4 regions of the Streptomyces sp. TLI_146 genome follow, and region 4 is predicted to be linked to each of the others. Evidence: riboswitches for the same ligand, from Rfam matches in the RefSeq annotation. Region 4 holds a riboswitch; each other region holds the start of a gene.

What was found. A riboswitch is a leader RNA that binds a small molecule or an ion and turns the genes downstream of it on or off. The one in region 4 is predicted to bind cyclic di-AMP.
Region 1: another riboswitch for cyclic di-AMP. It lies ahead of BX283_RS34510 (transglycosylase SLT domain-containing protein); the one in region 4 lies ahead of BX283_RS30005 (M23 family metallopeptidase).
Region 2: another riboswitch for cyclic di-AMP. It lies ahead of BX283_RS32815 (M23 family metallopeptidase); the one in region 4 lies ahead of BX283_RS30005 (M23 family metallopeptidase).
Region 3: another riboswitch for cyclic di-AMP. It lies ahead of BX283_RS22305 (M23 family metallopeptidase); the one in region 4 lies ahead of BX283_RS30005 (M23 family metallopeptidase).

Annotation. Positions count from the first base shown of each region.
Region 1 is NZ_PJMX01000001.1:7,754,230-7,759,800, reverse strand. It holds gene BX283_RS34525 (epimerase) at 1-550, opposite strand, end outside; gene BX283_RS34520 (DUF2993 domain-containing protein) at 702-1,436, opposite strand; gene BX283_RS41085 (TetR/AcrR family transcriptional regulator) at 1,430-2,023, opposite strand; gene BX283_RS34510 (transglycosylase SLT domain-containing protein) at 2,161-2,985, opposite strand; cyclic di-AMP (ydaO/yuaA leader) riboswitch at 2,990-3,174, opposite strand; gene BX283_RS34505 (oxidoreductase) at 3,492-4,391, opposite strand; gene BX283_RS34500 (carbohydrate-binding protein) at 4,688-5,527, opposite strand.
Region 2 is NZ_PJMX01000001.1:7,382,109-7,387,679, forward strand. It holds gene BX283_RS32810 (alpha-galactosidase) at 1-1,177, shown strand, start outside; cyclic di-AMP (ydaO/yuaA leader) riboswitch at 1,586-1,752, shown strand; gene BX283_RS32815 (M23 family metallopeptidase) at 1,757-2,680, shown strand; gene BX283_RS32820 (SGNH/GDSL hydrolase family protein) at 2,812-3,603, shown strand; gene BX283_RS32825 (NAD-dependent epimerase/dehydratase family protein) at 3,668-4,660, opposite strand; gene BX283_RS32830 (polysaccharide deacetylase family protein) at 4,739-5,536, opposite strand.
Region 3 is NZ_PJMX01000001.1:4,950,757-4,956,327, reverse strand. It holds gene BX283_RS22315 (PrsW family intramembrane metalloprotease) at 1-488, shown strand, start outside; gene BX283_RS22310 (aldo/keto reductase) at 501-1,445, opposite strand; gene BX283_RS22305 (M23 family metallopeptidase) at 1,507-2,586, opposite strand; cyclic di-AMP (ydaO/yuaA leader) riboswitch at 2,598-2,746, opposite strand; gene BX283_RS22300 (PP2C family protein-serine/threonine phosphatase) at 2,916-3,995, opposite strand; gene BX283_RS22295 (hypothetical protein) at 4,171-4,464, opposite strand; gene BX283_RS22290 (GNAT family N-acetyltransferase) at 4,553-5,323, shown strand; tRNA gene BX283_RS22285 (tRNA-Met) at 5,392-5,465, opposite strand; gene BX283_RS22280 (PhlD) at 5,513-5,571, opposite strand, start outside.
Region 4 is NZ_PJMX01000001.1:6,710,677-6,716,247, reverse strand. It holds gene BX283_RS30015 (HPr family phosphocarrier protein) at 171-452, shown strand; gene BX283_RS30010 (GntR family transcriptional regulator) at 666-1,343, opposite strand; gene BX283_RS30005 (M23 family metallopeptidase) at 1,552-2,322, opposite strand; cyclic di-AMP (ydaO/yuaA leader) riboswitch at 2,336-2,496, opposite strand; gene BX283_RS30000 (M16 family metallopeptidase) at 2,722-4,089, opposite strand; gene BX283_RS29995 (pitrilysin family protein) at 4,107-5,459, opposite strand.

The DNA of each region.
Region 1 (5,571 bases), 1.0 Mb from region 4:
GGACGGGGTAGAGCGGCTTCGTGACCACGTACGCGGCCCGGTAGAGGCGGGTTTTCGAGGTGATGCCGTGCAGGGGCTGGATGTATCCGGGGCGGAACATGTACGCGTCCAGGTCCAGCGCCAGCAGGTCGTTCTCCGTCCTGCCCTTGATCCGGGCCCACTTGATCCGGCCCTGCTCGGTGCTGTCGGTGCCCTGGCCGGAGACGTAGACGAAGGTGGAGCCGGGGTTCCAGGAGGACAGGGGGCGGGCGACCGCGAGGGTGAGGTCGTGGGTGACGCGCCTGTAGGCCGCCTCGTCCATGCCCGCCGAGGAGACGCCCAGGCAGAAGAAGCAGGCGTCGTATCCGGTGAGTTGGGCCTGTGTGCCGGGCTCGCCCATCAGCGCCGCCAGGTCGGAGTGGACGAGTTCGCTCAGTTTCGGGTGCGTGACGCCGAGCGCGGTGCGGCCCACGGCGAGGACGCTCCCGACCCTGTCGTCGCGCAGGCACTCCCGCAGCACACCCTGGCCGACCATGCCGGTCGCGCCGAAGAGGATCACCTTCATGGGCATGGGCCGACTCCCCGTCCGTTCCGCTGTTCCTGTGACCGACCGGCGAAGTTCCGTGACCTCGACGAGCGTTGGGGCCTGCGTATCACGCCCCGCGCCCCGTCGCGGCCGTTGCCCTCCGCGAAACCCGGTGTTGCACCTGCCCGGCGGGTGCTCAGGCGCGGGCGTCGGTGCGGAAGGTGACGTCCTTTCCGGAGAGCGTCGCGGTGAGGCCGTCCGGAGTCGTCGTGAGGGACTTGAGCGCCAGACCGGCCGGGATGCCGTCGAGCTTCAGCTCACGCTCCAGCATGCCGGTCACGATCGCCCGCATCGCCTTCGGCAGGCCGTCGCCCACCTTCACAGACCGGAAGGCGAGCGCGTGGTCGCCCGCCACGTCGACCCGCGCGCTGGCCGTGGCCCTGCCGAGCAGCGGCAGGCTGGTGCTGGCCGCGACGCGCGGTTCGGACTGCGTACTGTCCGGGCTGTAGCCGATCTCGACGCCGAGCGCGTCGGACAGATCCTTGTAGGACACGAAGGCCGTGGCCTTGGCGGAGGCGGCGTGGGCCTCGGAGGCGTCCGAGGAGCGGCGCAGGCGGTCGAGCTCGACGTTCAGCGTGGTGATCGGGAGCCTGCCGCCGTCGCGGCCCGCCGGGATGTCGGAGGCTTCGATGTCGACGCGGTCGAGGGTGCCGCCGGCCAGCTGGGTCAGTACGGGAAAGCCGTGCACCTCCACGTGCGGCGCGGACTTGAGCCCCTGTGCCTTCTGGAACGCGTCGGCCGTACGGTGTTCCGTCCAGACCGCCGCGGCCCGGTCGCCCGCCACGCTCAGCCCGGCCAGGACGACCACGCCGACCGCGTACTTGCGCCAACCGCGCAGCGCCCGGCCCGCCACGGCACGCGGCCTCAGCATGCGGATCCCCCGTTCGATGCGGCGTGCGCGGAGATCCCGCACGCGGCGCGGAAGGCGTCCAGCAGGGGCGTACGCAGCACGTCGTCCGGTACGTCCTGGCGCGCGGCGACCGTGCTGACCAGCCCGGTGACGGCAAGCTGCGCCCGGATCGTGCCCGCCAGGTCGTCCGCGTCCGCGAAGGCGGCGAGGGTCTCCGTGCGGTGGTCGCCCAGGTCCCCCATGCCCTCCACTCCGGCGAGCGCGCCGGGCAGCACCGGCAGGCCGGAGTTGAAGAGCAGGGCGAGCCGGGAGCGGTGGCGCAGCGCCAGGTCGACCAGATCAGCCGAGGCCCGCCGGTGCCGCTCGGGGCCGTCCGGCAGGGCGCCCCAGGTGGCGCGCAGCGCGGCGAACTCGGTCAGCGGACCGATCAGCGTCGCCGCGAGCAGCCGCTCCTTGGAGGGAAACCGGTGCAGCAGCCCGGTCTTCGAGTAGCCGACGCGGTCCGCGATCTCCTGCACCGAGGTGCCGCGGTAACCCTGTGCGGTGAAGAGCTCGGCGGCGGCCTCGACGATCTCGGCGTCCAGCTCGGCGCGCGTCGGGCGTGGCATGACGGTCCTCCCCTGAGCCTGGTCACGCCCACCGTAACAGACCACCTGGTCCGTGATGGACCAGATGGTCTGCTACCCCGGTCGTCCCCTCCTCAGTAGTCGACCGGTGGCTGCCGTCGGCTGCTCAAGGGCCTCCGTCAGTACGCGCCGTTCACGTTGTCGATCGAGCCGTACGTCTTGGCCGCGTAGTTGCACGCGGCGACGATGTTGGCGACGGGGTCGTAGCTGTCCGTCGACGTGCCGGGCACGTGGAAGGCCTGGAAGGTGGGGTCGATGACCTGGAGGAGGCCCTTGGAGGGCGTGCCGGCCACCGCGTTGGAGTCCCAGTTGTTGATGGCGAACGGGTTGCCCGAGGACTCGCGCATCACATTGCGGTAGATGCCGTCGTAGGAGCCGGGGATGCCGTGCTGGGCCATGATGTCCAGCGACTGCCGGATCCAGCCGTCCAGGTTGTTCGCGTACGTCGCCGTCTTCGCCACGGCGGCGGTGGCCTGCTGGGGCAGCGTGGCCGTACGGGCGGAACGGTCGGCCCGGGCCGAGGTGGCCGTACGGTCGGCGGACGCCGCCGGGGCCTTCGCCTTCTTGCCCACCGCCAGTTCGAGGCCGGGGTGGATCAGGGCCGGGTCGGCGCCGATGGCCTGGCGGTTGTCCTGGTACAGCTTCTTCCAGCCGCCGGTGACGTCGAGGTCCTGGGCGATCTTGGAGAGGGAGTCCCCGGCGACCACGGAGTAGGTCGTCGCGGTGGCCTTCTTCGCCACGATCGCCTTGGCGGCCACCGTGCCGTTGGTGACGGCGGACACCGCCTTCGCGGGGGCGCCGGAGTGCGCCGTCGAAGGTGCGGCACCGGCGCTGGTCGCGCCGATCACCGGAATGATGAGTGCGGCGCCGCCGGTGCCCGCGGCGGCGATGCCCCGGGTCAGGGAGCTGGACTTGGGACGGCGGTGCTTACCCTTTGCAGGCATGGCGCATTCCTCTCCTTCGCCTGCGAGGTGAGCTGTCGGGTTCGGGCGAGAGCTGCCCGGCCGCGGCGCACGCGGCTTCACCCCGAGCCGTTCCGTCTCCGGATTCGGCGGCCTACCTGGGTCCCCCGCTCCTGCCATTTCGTGTGTGGGAGGTTTCCGGACAGCGGCAGGATTCGGCGGTCCATCCGGATTTGAGCGTGACCGTAAGCGAATAGGACCGGCCGAAACAAGACCTGAATTCACGACGGCATCCGCGAGAAAGATCCACCGGGGGATGAGAATACGGGCGCCCATCTCCCCGTCCCCCCAACTCCCCTTCCGCGCAAAGGAATGCGCACGTCACGAACCCCGGCCCATCAGGGGCCCGCGTGACCCAATTCACTTCCCGTGCCGGGGAAAGCAATTCCACCGACAGTGCCCAAACGAAGGCTAAGCCGCTTTATCATTCCCAATGAAGAGATTGGCGACATAGGAGGGAAAGTGCCCTCTGTAGCCCATTTCGGACATCAGGAGAGGAGCAGCTCCATCTCCTCGTCCGTGAGCCGCAGCGCGCCCGCGGCCACGTTCTCCACCAGGTGGTCCGGGTTGCCGGTGCCGGGGATGGCCAGCACGTGCTCGCCCTGCTGGAGCGTCCACGCGAGGCGGACCTGCGCGGATGTCACCCCATGCGCGCGGGCGACCGCGAGGACCGCCTCGTTCTCCGTGCCGCTCCCTTGCCCCGCACCGCTCTCGCGCCCTTCCCCGGCGATCGCGAAGAACGGGACGAACGCGATGCCCTGCTCGCCGCAGAGCCGCAGCAGCTCGTCGGAGCCCGTACGCCGGCTGTCCAGGCCGTACCGGTTCTGCACACAGACCACCGGCGCGATCGCCTGGGCCTCCGCGAGGTGCTCGGGGGTGATGTTGGAGAGGCCCAGGTGACGGATGAGCCCGGCGTCGCGCAGCTCGGCCAGCGCGCCGAAGTGCTCGGCGAGCGAACCCGGCCCGTTGAGGCGCAGGTTGACCACATCGAGGTGGTCGCGGCCGAGCTGGCGCAGGTTCTCCTCCACCTGGCCGCGCAGTTGCTCCGGCGTGGCCCATGGGAGCCACTCGCCCGACGCGTCGCGGCCCGGCCCGACCTTGGTGACGATGACCAGATCGTCCGGGTAGGGCGCCAGCGCCCGGTTGATCAGTTCGTTGGCGGAGCGGAGCCGGGAGAAGTAGAACGCGGCGGTGTCGATGTGGTTGACGCCGAGTTCGACGGCTCGCCGCAGCACGCCGATGGACCGTTCACGGTCGCTGCTCGGCGTGCTCGGGTCGAATGCCGCGCTGCCGGTGAGGCGCATCGCGCCGAATCCCAGGCGGTTGACCGTCAGATCACCGAGTTTCCAGGTGCCCGCTGCCGCCGCGTCGATCATCGTTGTAGTCATGATCGCAGTCTGCCATCCGCGCCCGCAGGCGGAGAACGCCCGAACTCCACGGCGGCCGAAGGAATCCGTCGGGTTTCAGCTCTCTCCGCCGCCTTCCCGCAGAATTTCCCGGAAAGGCAAGGGACGGGGAAAGCGCGGAAATCCGAAGCCGAAACGACCGCCGCTGCGGGAACGGTTAATGCACGAGATACGGAGACCGAGCCGAAGAAGCCTATGGCGGAATCGAGCTGACGGTGGTCCAGTACTCGCTGCTTGCCGTCACCGTGAGGCAAAAGCCGACGGCGTCAGGGCACGGGTCACGCGGCCCGCCACAGCGCGGGCACGTTCGGCGGTTCCCAGCCCGGCTGGGCGGTGTGGGCCTGGAGGCAGACGTACGGGCGGCCGCCGTAGTCGACGCGGTCGCCGGAGCGGTAGGAGGTGCCGACGGCCCACGTGGTACCGGGGGGTGCCGTGGTGGGTGAGGCGGTCGGTGTCGGCGACTGGGCCACGTCGAGCACGAAGTCGAACGCCGCCTCCTTCGCGCCGCCCGCGTCCCGTACGGTCATGAGCAGCCGGGCGTCGAAGATCGAGTCGGTGTTGTTGCGCGGCTCGCCGGGGAAGTACAGCTGGGTGGTGAGCACCGGGCGGCCGGGGGCCTGGGCCTTCACGTGGATGTGCCGGGTGCGGCCGGGGTAGAGGCCGGGCACGACGGTGGTGAGGGTGAACGCCCCGCGCGCGTCGGTGAATTGGTGGCCGCGGAGCGTGAAGCCGGTGTTGTCGTACGCGCCGTTGGTGTCCGCCTGCCAGAAGTCGAGCAGCACGCCCGAAATGGGGAGACAGGCCCGGCCGAAGACGTATCCGGTGACGGTGAGGCGGGTGCCCTGGGTGCCCGGTTCCAGGAGTGAGGTGCGCAGGGGGGAGTTGGGTTTGAAGTACGGCCCCTCGGTCTGTGCGGGGGTGGGGTGGTCGCCGTCGTCGCACGACGGGGTGAGCTCGGGGGTGGTGCCGGTGCCGACGGAACCGCGCGCCAGGGCGGGCACCGCGGCCAGCGACACGGGCACGGCGACGCCGGCCGCGAGGGCGGCTCGCAGCACGGTCTTGCGGCTGGGCCCCGGCCGGCTGTCGTCACGGGTTGTCGCGTCGTTCTCGCCATCCATGTCTGCTCCTCGGGGAGATCCTCGGGGAGGTGGGGGATGGGTAC
Region 2 (5,571 bases), 670 kb from region 4:
GGCCACCGGGTTCGCCATCTCGGAGCCGCAGCAGCGGGCCCTCGCGCACCGGGCGGCCGCGCTGGGCGTCGAGCTGTTCGTCGTCGACGACGGCTGGTTCGGGGAGCGCACCCACGACGCGGCCGGGCTCGGCGACTGGACGCCCAACCCCGACCGCTTCCCCGGCGGGCTCAAGCCGCTCGCGGACGAGGTGCACGCGCTGGGCATGCGGTTCGGGATCTGGGTCGAGCCGGAGATGGTCAACCCCGACAGCGCGCTGTACCGGGCGCACCCGGAGTGGGTGCAGCACCAGAGCGGGCGCCGCCGCACCGAGTTCCGCAACCAGCTGGTCCTCAACCTCGCCCGCCCGGACGTGCGGGAACACCTCTGGGAGCAGCTGGACGGCCTGCTGTCGAGCGCGCCCGTCGACTATGTGAAGTGGGACTTCAACCGCTGCTTCACGGACGCGGGGTGGCCCGGCGAGGAGTATCCGCAGAAGCTCTGGCTCGAGCATGTCCAGGCGCTGTACGGCCTGTTGGACCGGCTGCGGGCCGCGCACCCCTCGGTCGACTTCGAGTCCTGCTCGGGCGGCGGCGGCCGGATCGACCTCGGCATCCTCTCCCGTACGGACCAGGTGTGGACCTCCGACAACACCGACCCGCTGGACCGGCTCGCCATCCAGGACGGCTTCAGCCAGCTGCACCCGGCCCGGGTGATGGCCGCCTGGGTCACCGACAGCCCCAACACCCTGCTCAACGGCCGCCGCAGCAGCCTGCGCTTCCGTTTCGTGAGTGCGATGGCCGGGGTGCTCGGTGTCGGCGGGGACCTGACCCGGTGGAACGAGGACGAACTGGCCGAGGCGCGCGGGTGGGTGGAGCTGTACAAGGAGATCCGGCCGGTGGTGCAGCTCGGGGCCCAGTACCGGCTGCGGCCCCCGCGCGGCGGGCTCAGCGCCGTCCAGTACGTACGCGGCGACGACACCGTGGTCCTCGCCCACCTCGGGGCCCAGCACTACGGCGAGCTGCCCCCGGCCGTGCGGCTGCGCGGCCTGGATCCGGCGGCGGCCTATCGGTGCCTGGACACCGGGGCCGTACACAGGGGAGCGGTATTGCTGCACCGGGGTCTGGACACCGGGCTGCGGGGCGATCTTGATGCGGCGGTGTTCCGATTCCGGCGGCTGGACGAGCGCCCGGCGTAGCCCGGCATAGCCCGGCATAAGGAATGCGCGTTCTCGGCGAGGAAAAGGATCTTCCTCGGGACGCACGGGTCAAAACTGGACATAGCGGGGCGATAGATGGTGTGACGGGGTGAATGGGCGGGAACTTTCGTCCGGATTGAGCGATTTGATGGATCCTGTCCATCTCCCCGGCCGCCAAGGGTGGTTGTCCGTGAGGAGCGTCATATCCGTGACGTTCCGTGGTGGCGGACCCGAATGAATTCCCCCGTCCGGCGGGGCCTGTTGGGAATTCCGGTCGACGCAGGGTGACCGCAATTCCCGGCTGAATTCCCGGCCGGGAATGCCGAAGGTGAATGGGCACTTGTCGCGGCCCACCGGGCTCGCTTACGGTCACCGCAATCCGGGTGGACCGCCGAATCCTGCCACCGCTCGGAATCCGCACCCATCCACGCGTGGCAGGAGCGGGGGACCCAGGTAAGCGCCGTCCGGAATTCCGGCACGGCTCGGGGTGAAGCCGGAGCACCGCACACGGTGCCCCGGCCGGGCAGCTCCAGCCCGAACCCGACAGCTCACCTCGCAGGCGCCGGAGAGGAATCCGCCATGCCCGCGAAGGGTAAGCACCGCCGTCCCAAGTCCAGTCCGATATCCCGGGGCATGGTCGCCGCCGGTACGGGCGGCGCCGCGCTCGCCATCCCGCTGCTCGGCGCCACGGGTGCGCACGCCGCGGTGAAGACCGCCGCTCCCGCCACCGCCCCGCAGCAGGCCGCCCGCACCCTCCCCGCCGCCGCGGCCGCCGCCCCGCAGGCCGCGCCCACCACGTACAAGGTCAAGAGCGGCGACTGCCTGTCGCAGATCGCCGAGGACCACCGGCTCGGCGGCTGGCAGCGGCTCTACCAGGACAACCGCGAGGTCGTCGGCTCCGACCCGGCGCTGATCCGCCCGGGCATGAAGCTCGTCCTCGGCGCGAAGTCCCAGGCCGGCGCCGTTTCACACGGCTCCGCCAAGGCGAGCGGCTCGCACGACTCCGGTGCGAAGGCGTCGGCGCCCCACACGTCGAAGGCGTCCGGGACCACCGCCGACACCGCCTCGGCCCCCGCCGCCAAGCAGGGCTCCTCCTCCGGCTTCCGCGCCCCGCTCGACAGCGTGAGCATCGGCACCCCGTACCGCATGGCCGGATCCATGTGGTCCAGCGGCTACCACACGGGCGTCGACTTCGCGGCCGAGACCGGCACCGCGGTCAAGGCCGTCGGCGCGGGCACGGTCGTCTCGGCCGGCTGGGGCGGCGCGTACGGCAACCAGGTCGTCATCCAGCACGCCGACGGCATGTACTCCCAGTACGCCCACCTCTCGCAGCTCTCCGTCTCGGCCGGGCAGACCGTCACCGAGGGGCAGCAGCTCGGGCTCTCCGGCGCCACCGGCAACGTCACCGGCCCGCACCTGCACTTCGAGATCCGCACCACGCCCGACTACGGCTCCGACGTCGACCCGCTCGCCTACCTCCGACAGCAGGGCGCGAGCCTCTGACGGGCGTTGTTCCCGCCGGGAATTGGCGCGTATTCCCGCTGCGGGAAACTGACCGGGTGGCCTATATCACCCACCGTCAACCCCTCCTTACGGTCGCGTAGGTCACACCCGTAAGGGAAAGATATGGTCTCGTGGCAGACGATTCGAGATCATTCAGCAGCGGTACGTTCGGGTCGTACACGGCGCTCGGCGACAGCTTCACGGAAGGCGTCGGCGACCCCGGCCCGGACGGGGCGTTCGTCGGCTGGGCGGACCGGTTCGCCGTGCTACTGGCGGACCAGCGACCGGAGGGGGCCTTTCGCTACGCCAATCTCGCTGTCCGCGGCAGGCTCCTCGACCAGATCGTCGAGGAGCAGGTGCCGCGGGCCAAGGAGCTCGCGCCCGACCTGGTGAGCTTCTGCGCGGGGGGCAACGACATCATCCGGCCGGGCAGTGACCCGGACGACGTGGCCGAGCGCTTCGAGCGCGCCGTGGCCGACCTGAAGAGCGCGATCCCGACGGTCATGGTGACCACCGGGTTCGACACGCGCGGGGTGCCCGTTTTCAAGCATCTGCGGGGCAAGGTCGCCACCTACACCGCGCACGTGCGCTCCATCGCGGACCGCTACGGGTGCCCGGTGCTCGACCTGTGGTCGCTCAAGTCCGTGCAGGACAGGCGGGCGTGGGACGCCGACCGGCTGCATCTGTCGCCGGAGGGGCACACCCGGGTCGCGCTGCGCGCCGCCCAGGTGCTGGGGCTGCCGGTCCCGGCCGACCCGGACCAGGCATGGCCCCCGATGCCGCCGCGCAACACGCTGGACGTGCGGCGCGACGACATCCACTGGGCACGCGAGCACCTGGTGCCGTGGATCGGCCGACGGCTGCGCGGCGAGAGCTCGGGCGACCATGTGGAGCCCAAGCGCCCGGACCTGCTGCCGCTCTGACGGCCCGTCCGGTCCGCTCGTAGCTTCTGACGGACCGTCATACGGGTGGCGCCGCGCGCACGGCTCAGCCGTGCAGCAGCTTGCGTTCCGTCTCCGGGTCGAGGCCGACCCGGGGGCGGTCCGGCCGCTGCGGCGGCTCGCCGCCGATCGACTGGAGCCAGGCCCAGGTGTCGGCGACCGTCTCCTCGACGGGACGGCAGCGCAGCCCCGAGAGCACGGCCTTCCACACGTTCGAGCCGTGCATCGTGGTGTGCAGCTCGCCCGGCGGGATCCACACCGGCAGGTGGTTCCACGGCTCGACCCCGGCGGCCAGGATCGGCTCCGGGTCCGTCCAGCGCAGCTCGGCGCCGCCACCGGTGACCCGCGCGCACGCCTCAAGGAGTGCGCCCATGGTGGTGTGGTCCGGCGGGGAGACCAGGTTGTACGGGCCGCAGAGCCCGAAGTCGGCCGCGCTGACGATCCACTCCGCCAGGTCCCGGGCGTCGATGAACTGGACCGGCAGATCACGCGGCCCCGGCGCGAGCACCTCGCCGCCGCGCGCCATGCGCCCCAGCCACCACGGCAGCCGCCCGATGTTCTCGTACGGGCCGAGGATCAGCCCCGCGCGCACCAGGAGCGAGCGGTCCGGGCCGAACTCCCGCACGGCGGCCAGCTCGCCACCGCGCTTGGCCTGCGGATACGCCACCTCGTCCGCGGCGTCGGGGGAGCCGTCGACCAGCGTCGCGCCCTCGTCGGCCCCGGCCGGGACCGGGTGCTCGTAGACGGACCGGCTGGACACGTACACATACCGGGCGACGCGCCCGTCGGCGAGCAGCCGTGCCGCGTCGCGCACCGCCGAGGGCGCCCCCGACCAGGTGTCCACGACCACGTCCCACCGCCCGTCGGCGAGCGCCGCCAGACCGCCGTCGGCCGTCCGGTCGCCGATCAGCGCCCGCACGCCCGCGGGCGGCTCGTGGCGGCCCCGGTGGAAGACCGTCACCTCGTGCCCGCGCGCCACCGCGGCCTCGGCCACGGCGCGGCCGACGAATTCCGTCCCACCCAGTATCAGCAGCTTCATGGCCGCAACTCTGCCTGCCGCGAAGGCTCCTGAGAACCGTTGCATGCTGAGGGCGAAATCCGGTCGGGCCCGGGCACGTCAGGGGCGGTAGAGCTGGCCGGGCTTGGGGGCGGCGGGGGAGAGCAGCTGGGGCACGGTCACGAAGGTGAAGCCGCGTGCCTTCAGGGCGTCGATGATCCCGGGCACGGCGGGCACGGTCCCGTCGTAGATGTCGTGCAGCAGGATGATGCCGTCGCGGTCGGCCTGGTCGAGGATGCGCTCGGTGATCAGGGCCGAGTCGTTGGTGGAGTAGTCCTTGGCGGTCGCGCTCCACAGGATCTGCGAGAGCCCCAGCTCCTTGCTGACCTTGGTGACGTCCTTGTTCGTACGGCCCTGCGGCGGCCGCATCAGGACCGGCTTGCGGCCGGTCAGCGCGGCCACCGCCTCCTGGGTGCGGTCGAGTTCGGCGCGGATCTCGGCGGGCTTCAGCTTGTCCAGGCGCTCGTGCGACCAGGTGTGGTTGGCGACCTCATGGCCCTCGGCGGCGATGCGGCGCACGGTGGCGGGGTACTTCTCGACGTGGTTCCTGCCGAGCAGGAAGAAGGTGGCGTGCACCTTCTTCTCCTTGAGCGTGTCGAGCAGTTGGGGCGTCTTCGCGCCCGGCCCGGCGTCGAAGGTCAGGGCTATGCACTTGGCCTTGCGGCAGTCCACCCCGGCCGCGGCGCCCGCGTCCGCGCCCGCCGCGGCCTTGCTGTCGAGCGCGTCGCCGCGGGCGGAGCGCGGCGAGACGGCGCCGTCGGAGCAGCCGGTCAGCGTCGCACCGAGCGCGGCGACCGCGACCAGCGCGGCGGCCGCCCGTCCCCGGGCACGGCGGACTTCGGAATTGCTGCTGCGCATGACGCGCCTCCCCTTCGGCCTGGTCCAGAACATGA
Region 3 (5,571 bases), 1.8 Mb from region 4:
TGGTCCCGGTCTTCGGCCTGCTCACCTGGCTGGCGGTCTGGAGCCGCCAGCGGGAGCTGCGCACGGTCGCGGCCGAGCTGCCCGCGTACGCGGCGGCGGGCTGGCTGGGCCCGGCCGAACCGCTCGCGCTCTCCTCGATGCGGGCCCGCTCGATGGCCCGCGACTTCGCGTACCGCACCTACGGGGGCAAGCGGGCGGCGCGGACGGTCGCGGAGTACGAGGCGTTCGCGACGGCGCTGGCGTTCCTGCGCCGCCGGGCCCGCCGCACCCAGGCGGGCCCGGACTTCACGGCCCGCGAACAGGAGCTCCTGCATCACCTGTGGGAGCGCCGGGCGGTGGCCGGGCCCGCGCTGCTCTACGCGGCGGGCGCGGCGGGCCGCATCTGGATCCCGCCCCAGCCGTACCCGTACGGCCACCCGGCGCCGTACGGACACCAGGACCCGTACGGATACGACCGGTCCTCCCCGTACAACCCGTATCTGCGCTGAGGCGGCGGGTGGCTAGGCCGAGGCGGTCTTCAGCTCGCTCAGCTCCGCGTCCGTGAGCTCCAGGTCGGCGACCGCGAGGAGCGCGGGCAGCTGCCCGACCGTACGGGCCGAAGCGATCGGCGCGACCACGGTCGGCTGGGCGGCGAGCCAGGCCAGCGCGACGCTCGCGGGCTCGGCGTCGTGCGCCCGCGCGACGCGGTCGAGCGCCGCGAGCACCTTCGTGCCCCGCTCGGTCCCCAGGTGCTTGGCGGCGCTCCCGGCCCGCGCGCTCTCGACGTCCTGGCCCGGGCGGTACTTGCCGGTGAGGAACCCGGAGGCGAGCGCGAAGTAGGGGACGGCGGCCAGGCCCGAGCGGCCCGCGGTGTCCTGGAGGGCGCCCTCGTAGGTGTCGCGGGAGACCAGGTTGTAGTGCGGCTGGAGGGCCACGTACTTGGCCAGGCCCTCGCGGTCGGAGAAGTCCAGCGAGTCCGCGAGCCGCTCCGGGGAGATGTTGGAGGCGGCGACCGCGCGCACCTTGCCCTCCCGCACCAGCTGGTCGAGGGCGGTGACGATCTCCTCGACGGGGACGGACTCGTCGTCGAAGTGCGTGTAGTACAGGTCGATGTAGTCGGTGCCCAGGCGGCGCAGCGACGCCTCGGCGGCGGCCTTGATGGTGGGGGCCGCGAGTCCCTTGAACTGCGGGTGCGCGCCGACCTTCGTGGCGACGACGACGTCCGCGCGGTTGCCGCGCGCGGCCAGCCACTTGCCGATGATCTCCTCGGACTCGCCGCCCTGGTTGCCGGGGATCCACGACGAGTACGTGTCGGCGGTGTCCACGAAGTTGCCGCCCGCGGCGGTGTACGCGTCGAGCACCGCGAACGACGCGGCCTCGTCGGCGGTCCAGCCGAAGACATTGCCGCCGAGGGCGAGCGGGAAGACGGAGAGGTCGGAGGAGCCTAGGGGGCGCAGAGAGGTCATAGGGGGTGAACGGGCGGTCGGGGCACGGCTATTCCGCGCTCCCGCTGCCATCGGACGCTCCCTACGGGTTCAGGCCCTTCGACTGGAGCCACGCCATCGGGTCGATGCCCGTGCCGCCCGGGGTGTGCACCTCCAGGTGCAGATGCGGGCCCGTCACGTTGCCGGTGGCGCCGACGCGGCCGATGGTCTCGCCGGTCGTCACCTTCTGGCCCGCGCTGACCGCGATCGAGGACTGGTGGCAGTACCAGAGCTCCGAGCCGTCCTCCAGCTCGATGACCGTGCGGTAGCCGTACGAGCCGGACCAGCCCGCCGACTTGACCGTGCCGCCGTGGATCGCCTTGAGCGGGGTGCCGGTGGGGGCGGCGAAGTCGAGGCCGGTGTGGTGGCCGGAGGACCACATCGAGCCGGCCTCGCCGAACGTCGAGGTGATCGTGTACGAGGCGACCGGGAGCGAGAAGCTCTTGGCGAGCTCGGCGAGCCGCGCCTCCTCCGCTTTCTTGGCGGCGGCCTCCTCGGCGGCCTTCTTCTCGGCCGCCGCCTTCTGCTCGGCGGCGCTCTGCGCGGCCTTCGCCTCGGACGCCGCCTTCTCGGCCGCGGCCTTCTCGGCGGTCGCCTTCGCCTCGGCCGCGGCGTCGTTCTGCTGCTGCTCGGCCTGCTGGAGGATGCGGGCGCGCAGGGCCTCGCCCGCGCCGGTGGCGCCGTGTTCGGCATCGGCCCGGGAGACGCCCGCCATGGTGAGGGGGGCGCTCGTGACGGCTCTGTCGGCCTGGGCGGCCGGGGAGGTGTCGGGCTTCTCGTCGCCCGCGATGTCGGATATCAGCGTGCCCACGCCCGGCAGCGACTTGACGTCGGGGAGGTTGTCCGCGACCGAGTCGGGCAGGGATATGGAGACCGGCGGCTTGCTCTGCGCACTGGCCATGCCGCCCGCGCCGACGGCCGCGATGACACCGACGCCGAGGACGGTGGAGCTGCGGGCGAGCCCGCCGCGCTGCTTGACGACCCGGTGCCGGCCGCGCGTGGCGGCGACGGAGTCCTCGGTGGGGTTCCACTCCTCCCACACCTCGGTGTCACTGGGCGCGGTCCCGTACAGGGAGACGGGGGGAACCGGCGGGGTGCCGAGGGCAGGCTCGTTGGACGCCACGGGGGCGCACTCCTTTCCTTCCTTCTCGCCTACCGGGTTAGCTGACGGGTTCGGAGCAGGAAGGTCTCCTACGGGCACCTCTTCGAAGGGACGAAGGTGCCCGATTCACCCCAAGTTGGTGGTTCCCCGGTTCCCTTGCGGGATTCGGCGCGTGCGCACGGTGCCGCCTCTGCGACGGCTGGGACGACCGCGCTGCGTTATCGAACGTTAATAGACAGGGGGACCGGATTCCAAGCAGTTCCCCCTGATCGTCGGGGGCAAGAGTTGACGGTGTGTCAATTGTTATGCGCAGGGGCGCTGTTCGACTACACACCGTTACGGCATGACGGTCACGGCACCACCGGCATCGTCCGCCGCCGCTCCGGCTGCCGCTCCCCGGGCCGCCCCACCGCGAGCAGCGCCATGTCGTCGCTCGCGCCCCCGCCCGTATGTCTGCGCACATCCTCGATCAGCGCGTCCAGGACCCGGTCGGGCCCGGGGAAGATCCGGCCGCGCAGCCGCTCGTGCGGGTCGTAGAAGACCCCCGGCGGGTCCACCGAGCGCGCTTCGGAGAGGCCGTCGGTATAGAAGAGCAGCGTCGCCCCGGCCGGGAAGGGGTAGGTGTCCGCCCGGTCCGGCCACACCCCCAGCTCCGCCATCCCCAGCGGCAGCGCGGGGTCGGACGGGGTGAGCGCGTCGAGCGCACCGTCGGGGTGGAGCAGCAGCGGCTCGGGGTGGCCCCGGTTCACCAGGCGTACGGGTCCGGCGCCGCGCGGGATCTCGGCGAGCACGGCCGTGGTGAACCCCTCGACGGCGTCCAGGCCGTCCCGCCGGGTGCCCTCGCGGGTGAGCGCGCGCTCAAGGCGCCCGGCCACGGCCTCCAGGGTCGCCTCCTGCTCGGCCGCCTCCCGGAACGCCCCGATGACCACGGCCACCGCCTCCACCGCCTCCAGGCCCTTGCCGCGCACGTCCCCGACGACCAGCCGCACCCCGTACGGCGTGTCCTGCACCGCGAAGAGGTCCCCGCCGATGAACGCGTCGGCCTGGGCCGCCTCGTACCGCGCGGCCACCTGGAGGCCCCCGATGCGCTCGGCGGGCGTCGGCAGCACGGCGCGCTGGGCGGTCTCCGCGATGACCCGGGCCGAGGCGAGGCGCTCGCCGCTGCGGCGCAGCATGCGGTTGATGAAGAGGGCGAGCGCGCCGACGGTGGTGACGGTGAACAGCTCGCTGACCGCCTCGCCGGTGCTGGGGATGTCGTGCAGATACTCCGTGGCCAGCACCGCCCCGACCGCCGACGCGCCCGCGACGGCGGTGCCGACCGGCCCGAAGAAGGGGGCCGCGATCAGGGGCGCGGCGGCGAAGAGGGCGGCGGCGGTCAGATCGGGCGGCGTACTCACGTCGAGGACGACCCCGACGACCAGCAGCAGCATGGGCAGCACGCGCACGAGGGCGAGCCGCCGGGAGCCGTCCCGGCCGCCGCCGTCCGATCGCTGCCGCACCTGTGGCCTCCAGCCCGTCCGCAGGGCCACCGACGTCCCGCGCCCCACCCAGGGTGTCGGGCGCGGCCGCACGCGGCGAGCCCACCTCCGCCAACCGGGTGCGGCTTCAGTGCCGCTCCGCGCCGGTCGCGATCAGCCGCGCCCGGCATCTGCGGGGCCCGGCCCGCCCCCGTACACAGGTCCCCCGGGCGTGCCGCCGGGCCGCGGGGCCGCCGTGCACGGAAGGGACGCCGCCCTTCGTGTACGAGGGCGCGGTCACCCAGGGCGGGGCGGGCGACAGGGGCAGTGCCAGCGGCAGGGACAGACAGATCAGCAGCGCGCACAGGGCGAGGAACAGCGGCCCTGCGGGCGCCTTCCGCCGCGTGGCCGCCCGCAGCAGCCCTACCCGACGCTCGCGCACAGTGCCCGTGAGACTACTCCTCGTCCCCATCCCCTTCGATGAGGTGGCAGTCGCGGGCGCCGAAGCGCAGGGCAGAATTTGACGTTCCGTGACGATACGCGCAGGCTCGTCGATCGTGCATGAACTCCACTCGACCGCCGCTCTGCCCTCCGACCCGTCGCTGCTGTGGGTCGCCCAGGGCCTGACCGGCTCCTCCCGCGCCTGGGCGAGCGAGGACAGCCGCGCCTTCGCCGTGGCCGCCCCCCATCTCTCCCGCCACGACCGGCTGGCCGTCGCGGGCCCCGTCGAGTCGCTGGCCCCGCTGGTCGCCGAGGTGCTCGCCGAGACCGGCCCCGGCTACAGTCCGCTCGGCGACGAAGCGACCGTACGGGCGCTGATCGGGGCGCTGCCGGGCCTGCGTCCGCTGGCCACCTACGGCTGGATGAGCCGGACGCGCCCCCTGTCGCCCGCCGAGGCGGCAGCGGCGGACGAGGGCAAGGCGCGGTGGCTGGCGGACGAGGACTCGGCGGAGATCGGCGCGCTGCTCGCGGAGGCCTTCCCCGGCTCGTACGCGGTGCCGGGCGCGCCGGGCGTGGAGCGGTGGGCGGGCACCCGGGACGACGCGGGCCGCCTCACCGCGGTCGCCGCGCTCGCCTGGCCGTCCCCCGAGGTCGGGCTGCTCGCCGGGGTCGCGGTGCACCCGTCGGCGCGGGGCCGGGGCCTGGCCCGGCCGGTCGTCACCAAGGTGCTCGCCGAGGCGCTGGCCGCGCACGGGACGGCGTGTCTGATGGTGGAGGACGCCAATCGCCCGGCGATAGGCCTGTACGAGAGCCTCGGCTTCACCTACCGCCCGTTCCTGGTGGCCGAACTGGCGGCGTAGCCGGGGGCACAGGCCCGGGAAAGCCGAAGGCCCGGCACATTTTCATGTGCCGGGCCTTGGGACTTCAGTAGCGGGGACAGGATTTGAACCTGCGACCTCTGGGTTATGAGCCCAGCGAGCTACCGAGCTGCTCCACCCCGCGTCGGTAAACACAACTGTACGGCATGCGGGGCGGTGCTCCGTACCGCTTTACGAGGAGCCCGCGCCCGGGGCCTTCGCCCCCGCCGACCAGTGGCCCCGCGAGGCGG
Region 4 (5,571 bases):
GCAGCCTACGGGTCGCGGGGCCGCCGCGGTCAGGTCAAGGTGGGGGGCAAGGTGGAGAGGGCGGCCAGGGCCGAAGGGCCGCCGGATCCGGGACCGACGTCGGCACGAGCACTGCGCAGGACATGAGAGACTGGTCTAGACAACCGTCAGAGATTTCGAAGGGCATCACCATGGCTGAGCGCCGCGTCAATGTCGGCTGGGCCGAGGGCCTGCACGCCCGCCCCGCTTCCATCTTCGTCCGCGCCGCCACGGCCTCCGGCGTCCCCGTGACGATCGCCAAGGCCGACGGCAACCCGGTCAACGCCGCCTCCATGCTCGCGGTGCTCGGCCTGGGCGCGCAGGGCGGCGAGGAGATCGTGCTGGCTTCCGAGGCGGAGGGCGCCGAGGCGGCCCTGGAGCGCCTGGCGAAGCTCGTCGCGGAGGGCCTCGAGGAGCTCCCCGAGACCGTCTGACCGCATCCGGTCGGCCGAACGGCCGGGACCGGCGCGTCACCGCACTTCGCGAAAGAAGCCGCGGACCCTGAATTCAGGGTCCGCGGCTTCTTTCTTTTGGACGGGAGGATCAGGTCGCGTTGCGGTCCCGCCCAGGCAGTCGAATTCCTGCGGCGATTTCAGGCAGCGCAAAAGGAGCCCACCCCGGCACTCCCTTTGTATACGGCGATCCCGTTAAGCGCGGACGCTCGCGGTGTTTACGGCATGTTGCGAAGTCCTCACGTCCACCGGACCCCGCAGGCGATAGGCGGAAAACGCGCGCTCGGCGTGGTGGGCGGTCAGCGACCTGGCCCGCTCCGCGTCGCCGCGCGCCACCGCGTCCACGATCGCCCCGTGCTCCGCCCAGCACTCGGCGGGCAGCGCGGGCTGCTCCACCACGTACATCCAGGCGATCTTGTGCCGCAGCTGGGTGAGCAGGGCGATGAGGCCGGGGCTGCCGGAGGACTGGGCGAGCGTCTCGTGGAACCAGACTTCCAGCGAGCGCAGATCCTCGCCCTGGGCCCGCCGGATGCGGTCCTGCCCCAGCCTGACCAGGCCGCGCAGCACCTTGAGATGGGCCTCGGTGCGCCGGGCGGCGGCCCGCGAGGCGGCCAGCGGCTCCAGCATCGCGCGCAGTTCGAGCAGGTCGGCGGCCTCCTGCTCGGTCGGCTCGGCGACACAGGCCCCGGCGTGCCGGCGCGTGGTGACGAACCCCTCGGACTCCAGCGTGCGCAGCGCCTCGCGGACCGGGACGCGCGAGACCCCGTACCGCCGGGCGAGCACTTCCTCGGTGAGCCGGCTGCCGCGCGCGAAGAGCCCCGCGACGATGTCGTCGCGGATTGCCGTGCATACCGATTGCGCCGGAATGCGCATGACCGAACCTCCGCCTTAATCCCCGCGAAACGCGGTCGATCGACGCCTGTTCGGCGACTCTATTCCAGCGGCTGTTAATTCCCGGTGACATGCCGTATGCAATGCATATCTTTTGGCCACGGACGGCTCACCGCGCCCCGGCCACGACGCCGGAGCCCCCCGGCGCGGGTGCGCCGGGGGGCTCCGGTGGAACGTGCGGGGGCGGCCGTCAGACGTTGACGCCGTGCGAGCGCAGATACGCGATCGGGTCGATGTCCGAGCCGTACGACTCGCCGGTGCGGGCCTCGAAGTGGAGGTGCGGGCCGGTGGTGTTGCCGGTGTTGCCGGAGAGGCCGATCTGCTGGCCCGGCTCGACGCGCTGGCCGACGGAGACACCGATGGACGACAGGTGGCCGTACTGGGTGTACGTGCCGTCGTTCATCCGGATGACGATGTTGTTGCCGTAGGCGCCGCCGTAGCCCGCCTCGACGACCGTGCCCAGGCCCACGGCGTGCACCGGGGTGCCCATGCCCGCGTGGAAGTCGATGCCGGTGTGGCTGCCGGAGGACCAGATCGAGCCGCCGGTCTTGTAGCCGGTGGAGACGTAACTGCCGTCGATCGGGGCGACGAAGGAGTTGAGGCGCTTGCGCTCGGCCTCGCGGGCGGCGCGCTCCCTGGCCTCGCGCTCCTCCTTGGCCTTCGCCTCGGCCTTGCGCTTCGCCTCGGCGATGGCGCGGGCCTTGTCGGCGGCGTGCTTCTGGGCGGCGGCCTGGGCGTCGATGCGGTCGGCGAGCGAGTCGCCGATCACGATGGCCTGGGTGATGCCGGTGTCCTCGACGGAGGCGGCGGCGGGAGCGGAGCTCTCGGCGGCCAGGGCCGGGGAGGCGAGGGTGCCCACGACGCCGGCGGTGGCGAGGGTGGCGATGCCCGCGATGTTCGCGCTCTTGCGCGACACGGCGCTCGGACGACGGTGTTTCCCGGTGGCACGGGTGAACGCCATGGAGAGGCGGTGTCCTTTCCTTCCATCTCGCCTACCGGGTTAGCTGACGGGTTCGGAGCTGGAAGGTCTCCTACGGGCCCCTCCGCGGGCGGAGGCGTCCGATTCACCCCAGGGACTGAGTGGGTCCCCGGCTCCCCTGGCTCGCGCCAGTTGGGGACTCGGCGATCGCTGTCCGGTGCCGCGGCTGCGACGGGTGGTGACGGACAGCCGGACTGACGCTAGACGGCTGATCTTTCAATCACCAAACAGACACGTCTTTTTGTAGCGCACGCCACATGACAGACAGGCAACCTCCCCAATAAACCGGACATAAGGGAGGACCCCGGCGGCCACTCGGCCACCGGGGTCCTCACCCGACTCGTCCGCCCGCCTTCGGGCCAGCCCCGGCGGGCGGCTCAATCAGCCTGCCACGACGGTGACTTCACCGATGCCGAGCGCCTTGACCGGCTCCTCGATCTGCGCCGCGTCCCCGACCAGGACGGTCACCAGCCGGTCCACCGGGAAGGCGCTGACGACCGCCGCGGTGGCCTCCACGGTGCCCGTGTCGGCCAGCCGTGCGTACAACTGCGCCTGGAAGTCGTCCGGGAGGTGCTGCTCGACCTGGTCGGCCAGCGTCCCGGCGACGGCGGCCGCCGTCTCGTACTTGAGCGGGGCCACTCCCACCAGGTTCTGCACGGCGGTCTCCCGCTCGGGGTCCGTCAGACCCTCGGCGGCGAGCTTGCGCAGCACCGTCCACAGGTCGTCCAGCGCCGGGCCGGTGTTGGGCGTGTCGACCGAGCCGCTGATGGCGAGCATGGCAGCGCCGGTGCCCTCCGCGCCGGAGCGCAGCACCTGGCCGTAGGCCCGCACTCCGTACGTGTAGCCCTTCTCCTCGCGCAGGACGCGGTCCAGGCGGGAGGTGAGCGTGCCGCCCAGGCAGTACGTCCCGAGAACCTGGGCGGGCCAGACGCGGTCGTGGCGGTCCGGGCCGATCCGGCCGATCAGCAGCTGCGTCTGGACGGCGCCGGGCCGGTCGACGATGACCACGCGGCCGGTGTCGTCGGCGGTGACCGGGGGCATCGGGCGCTCCTGGGCCGGGGTGCCCGTCCAGGCGCCCAGGGTGTCCGCCAGGACCGCGTCCAGGTCGGTGGCGCCCAAGTCGCCCACGATCACCGCGGTGGCCGCCGCCGGACGTACATACGCCTCGTAGAAGGCCCGGACCGCCGCCGCGTCGATCCGCGAGACGGTCTCCTCGGTGCCCTGGCGCGGGCGCGACATGCGCGCGGTGGCCGGGAAGAGCTCGCGGGAGAGCTGCTGGGCGGCGCGGCGGGCCGGGTTGGCCAGCTCGTGCGGGATCTCGTCGAGGCGGTTGCGGACCAGCCGGTCGACCTCCGCGTCGGCGAACGCGGGGGCGCGCAGCGCCTCGGCGAGCAGGCCGAGCGCCTTGGGCAGCCGGGAGACCGGCACCTCGAGGGAGACCCGCACGCCCGGGTGGTCCGCGTGCGCGTCCAGGGTGGCGCCGCAGCGCTCCAGGTCGGCGGCGAACTCCTCGGCGGAGCGCTTGTCGGTGCCCTCGGAGAACGCGCGCGCCATGATCGTGGCGACGCCGTCCAGACCCTCCGGCTCGGCGTCCAGCGGGGCCGCGAGGAAGATCTCGACGGCCACGACCTGCTGGCCGGGGCGGTCGCAGCGCAGCACGGTGAGCCCGTTGGGCAGGGTGGCGCGGCCGGGGGCGGGGAACGCCCAGGGACGCGCGATGCCGGCGGCCGGCTGGGGGTGGAACTGCATGGTCACGCCGGTCTCGCTCACTGCTCTGCTCCCTTGGCGTCGGCGTCGGCCGCGTCGTCTGCTTCGGCGGCGGTCGGCTCGTACACCAGCACCGCCCTGTTGTCCGGGCGCAGGGTGGCCCGGGCCACGTCCCGCACCTCCTCGGCGGTGATGTCGAGCACCCGGTCGACGGCGGTCAGGGCGAGCTGCGGGTCGCCGAACAGCACCGCGTACCGGCACAGTTCGTCGGCGCGGCCCGCGACCGTGCCGAGCCGGTCCAGCCACTCGCGCTCCAGCTGGGCCTGGGCACGCTCCATCTCCTCGGCCGTGGGGCCCTCTTCGGCGAACCGGGCCAGCTCGTCGTCGACGGCCGACTCGATGTCGGGGACCTCGACGCCGCCGGACGTCTTCACGTCCAGCCAGCCGAGCGAGGGCGCGCCGGCCAGCCGCAGCAGGCCGAACCCGGCCGCCACGGCGCTCTGGTCGTGGCGCACCAGGCGGTTGTGCAGCCGGGAGGACTCGCCGCCGCCGAGGACGGTGAGCGCCAAGTCGGCGGCGTCGCACTCGCGCGTGCCGTCGTGCGGCAGCCGGTAGGCGGCCATCAGGGCGCGCGCGGGGACGTCCTCGTGGACGACCTCGCGCAGCTGCTCGCCGATGACGCCGGGCAGCGCGCCGTCGCGCGGCGGCTGCTTGCCGTCGTGGGTCGGGATGGAGCCGAAGTACTTCTCGATCCAGGCGAGCGTCTGCTCGGGGTCGATGTCGCCGACGACGGAGAGGACCGCGTTGTTCGGCGCGTAGTACGTACGGAAGAAGTTCCGCGCGTCCTCAAGGGTCGCCGCGTCCAGGTCGGCCATGGAGCCGATCGGCGTGTGGTGGTACGGGTGGCCCTCGGGGTAGGCGAGCGCGGTGAGCTTCTCGAACGCCGTGCCGTACGGCACGTTGTCGTACCGCTGGCGGCGCTCGTTCTTGACGACGTCGCGCTGGTTCTCCATGGACTCCTCGTCCAGGGCGGAGAGCAGCGAGCCCATACGGTCGGCTTCCAGCCACAGCGCCAGCTCCAGCTGGTGCGTGGGCATGGTCTCGAAGTAGTTGGTGCGCTCGAAGCTGGTGGTGCCGTTGAGCGAGCCGCCGGCCCCCTGCACCAGCTCGAAGTGACCGTTTCCGTGGACCTGGTGCGAGCCCTGGAACATCAGGTGCTCGAAGAGGTGCGCCAGGCCCGTGCGGCCCTTGACCTCGTGGCGGGAACCCACGTCGTACCAGAGGCAGACCGCGGCGACCGGGGTCAGGTGGTCCTCGGAGAGCACCACGCGCAGGCCGTTGGCCAGCCGGTGCTCGGTCGCTGTCAGGCCGCCGGAGCCGGCCTGGGCGGTGGCCGTGTGACCCATGGGCATGTACGTCCCTTCGATCGCGGTGAAGAAGTCCTGCCACTGTATGCAAGCGCACCGACACCTGGCGAAGTTCCCGGGTCGCGGTCGGCGTTGTCAGTGGGACGGTCCACAATGG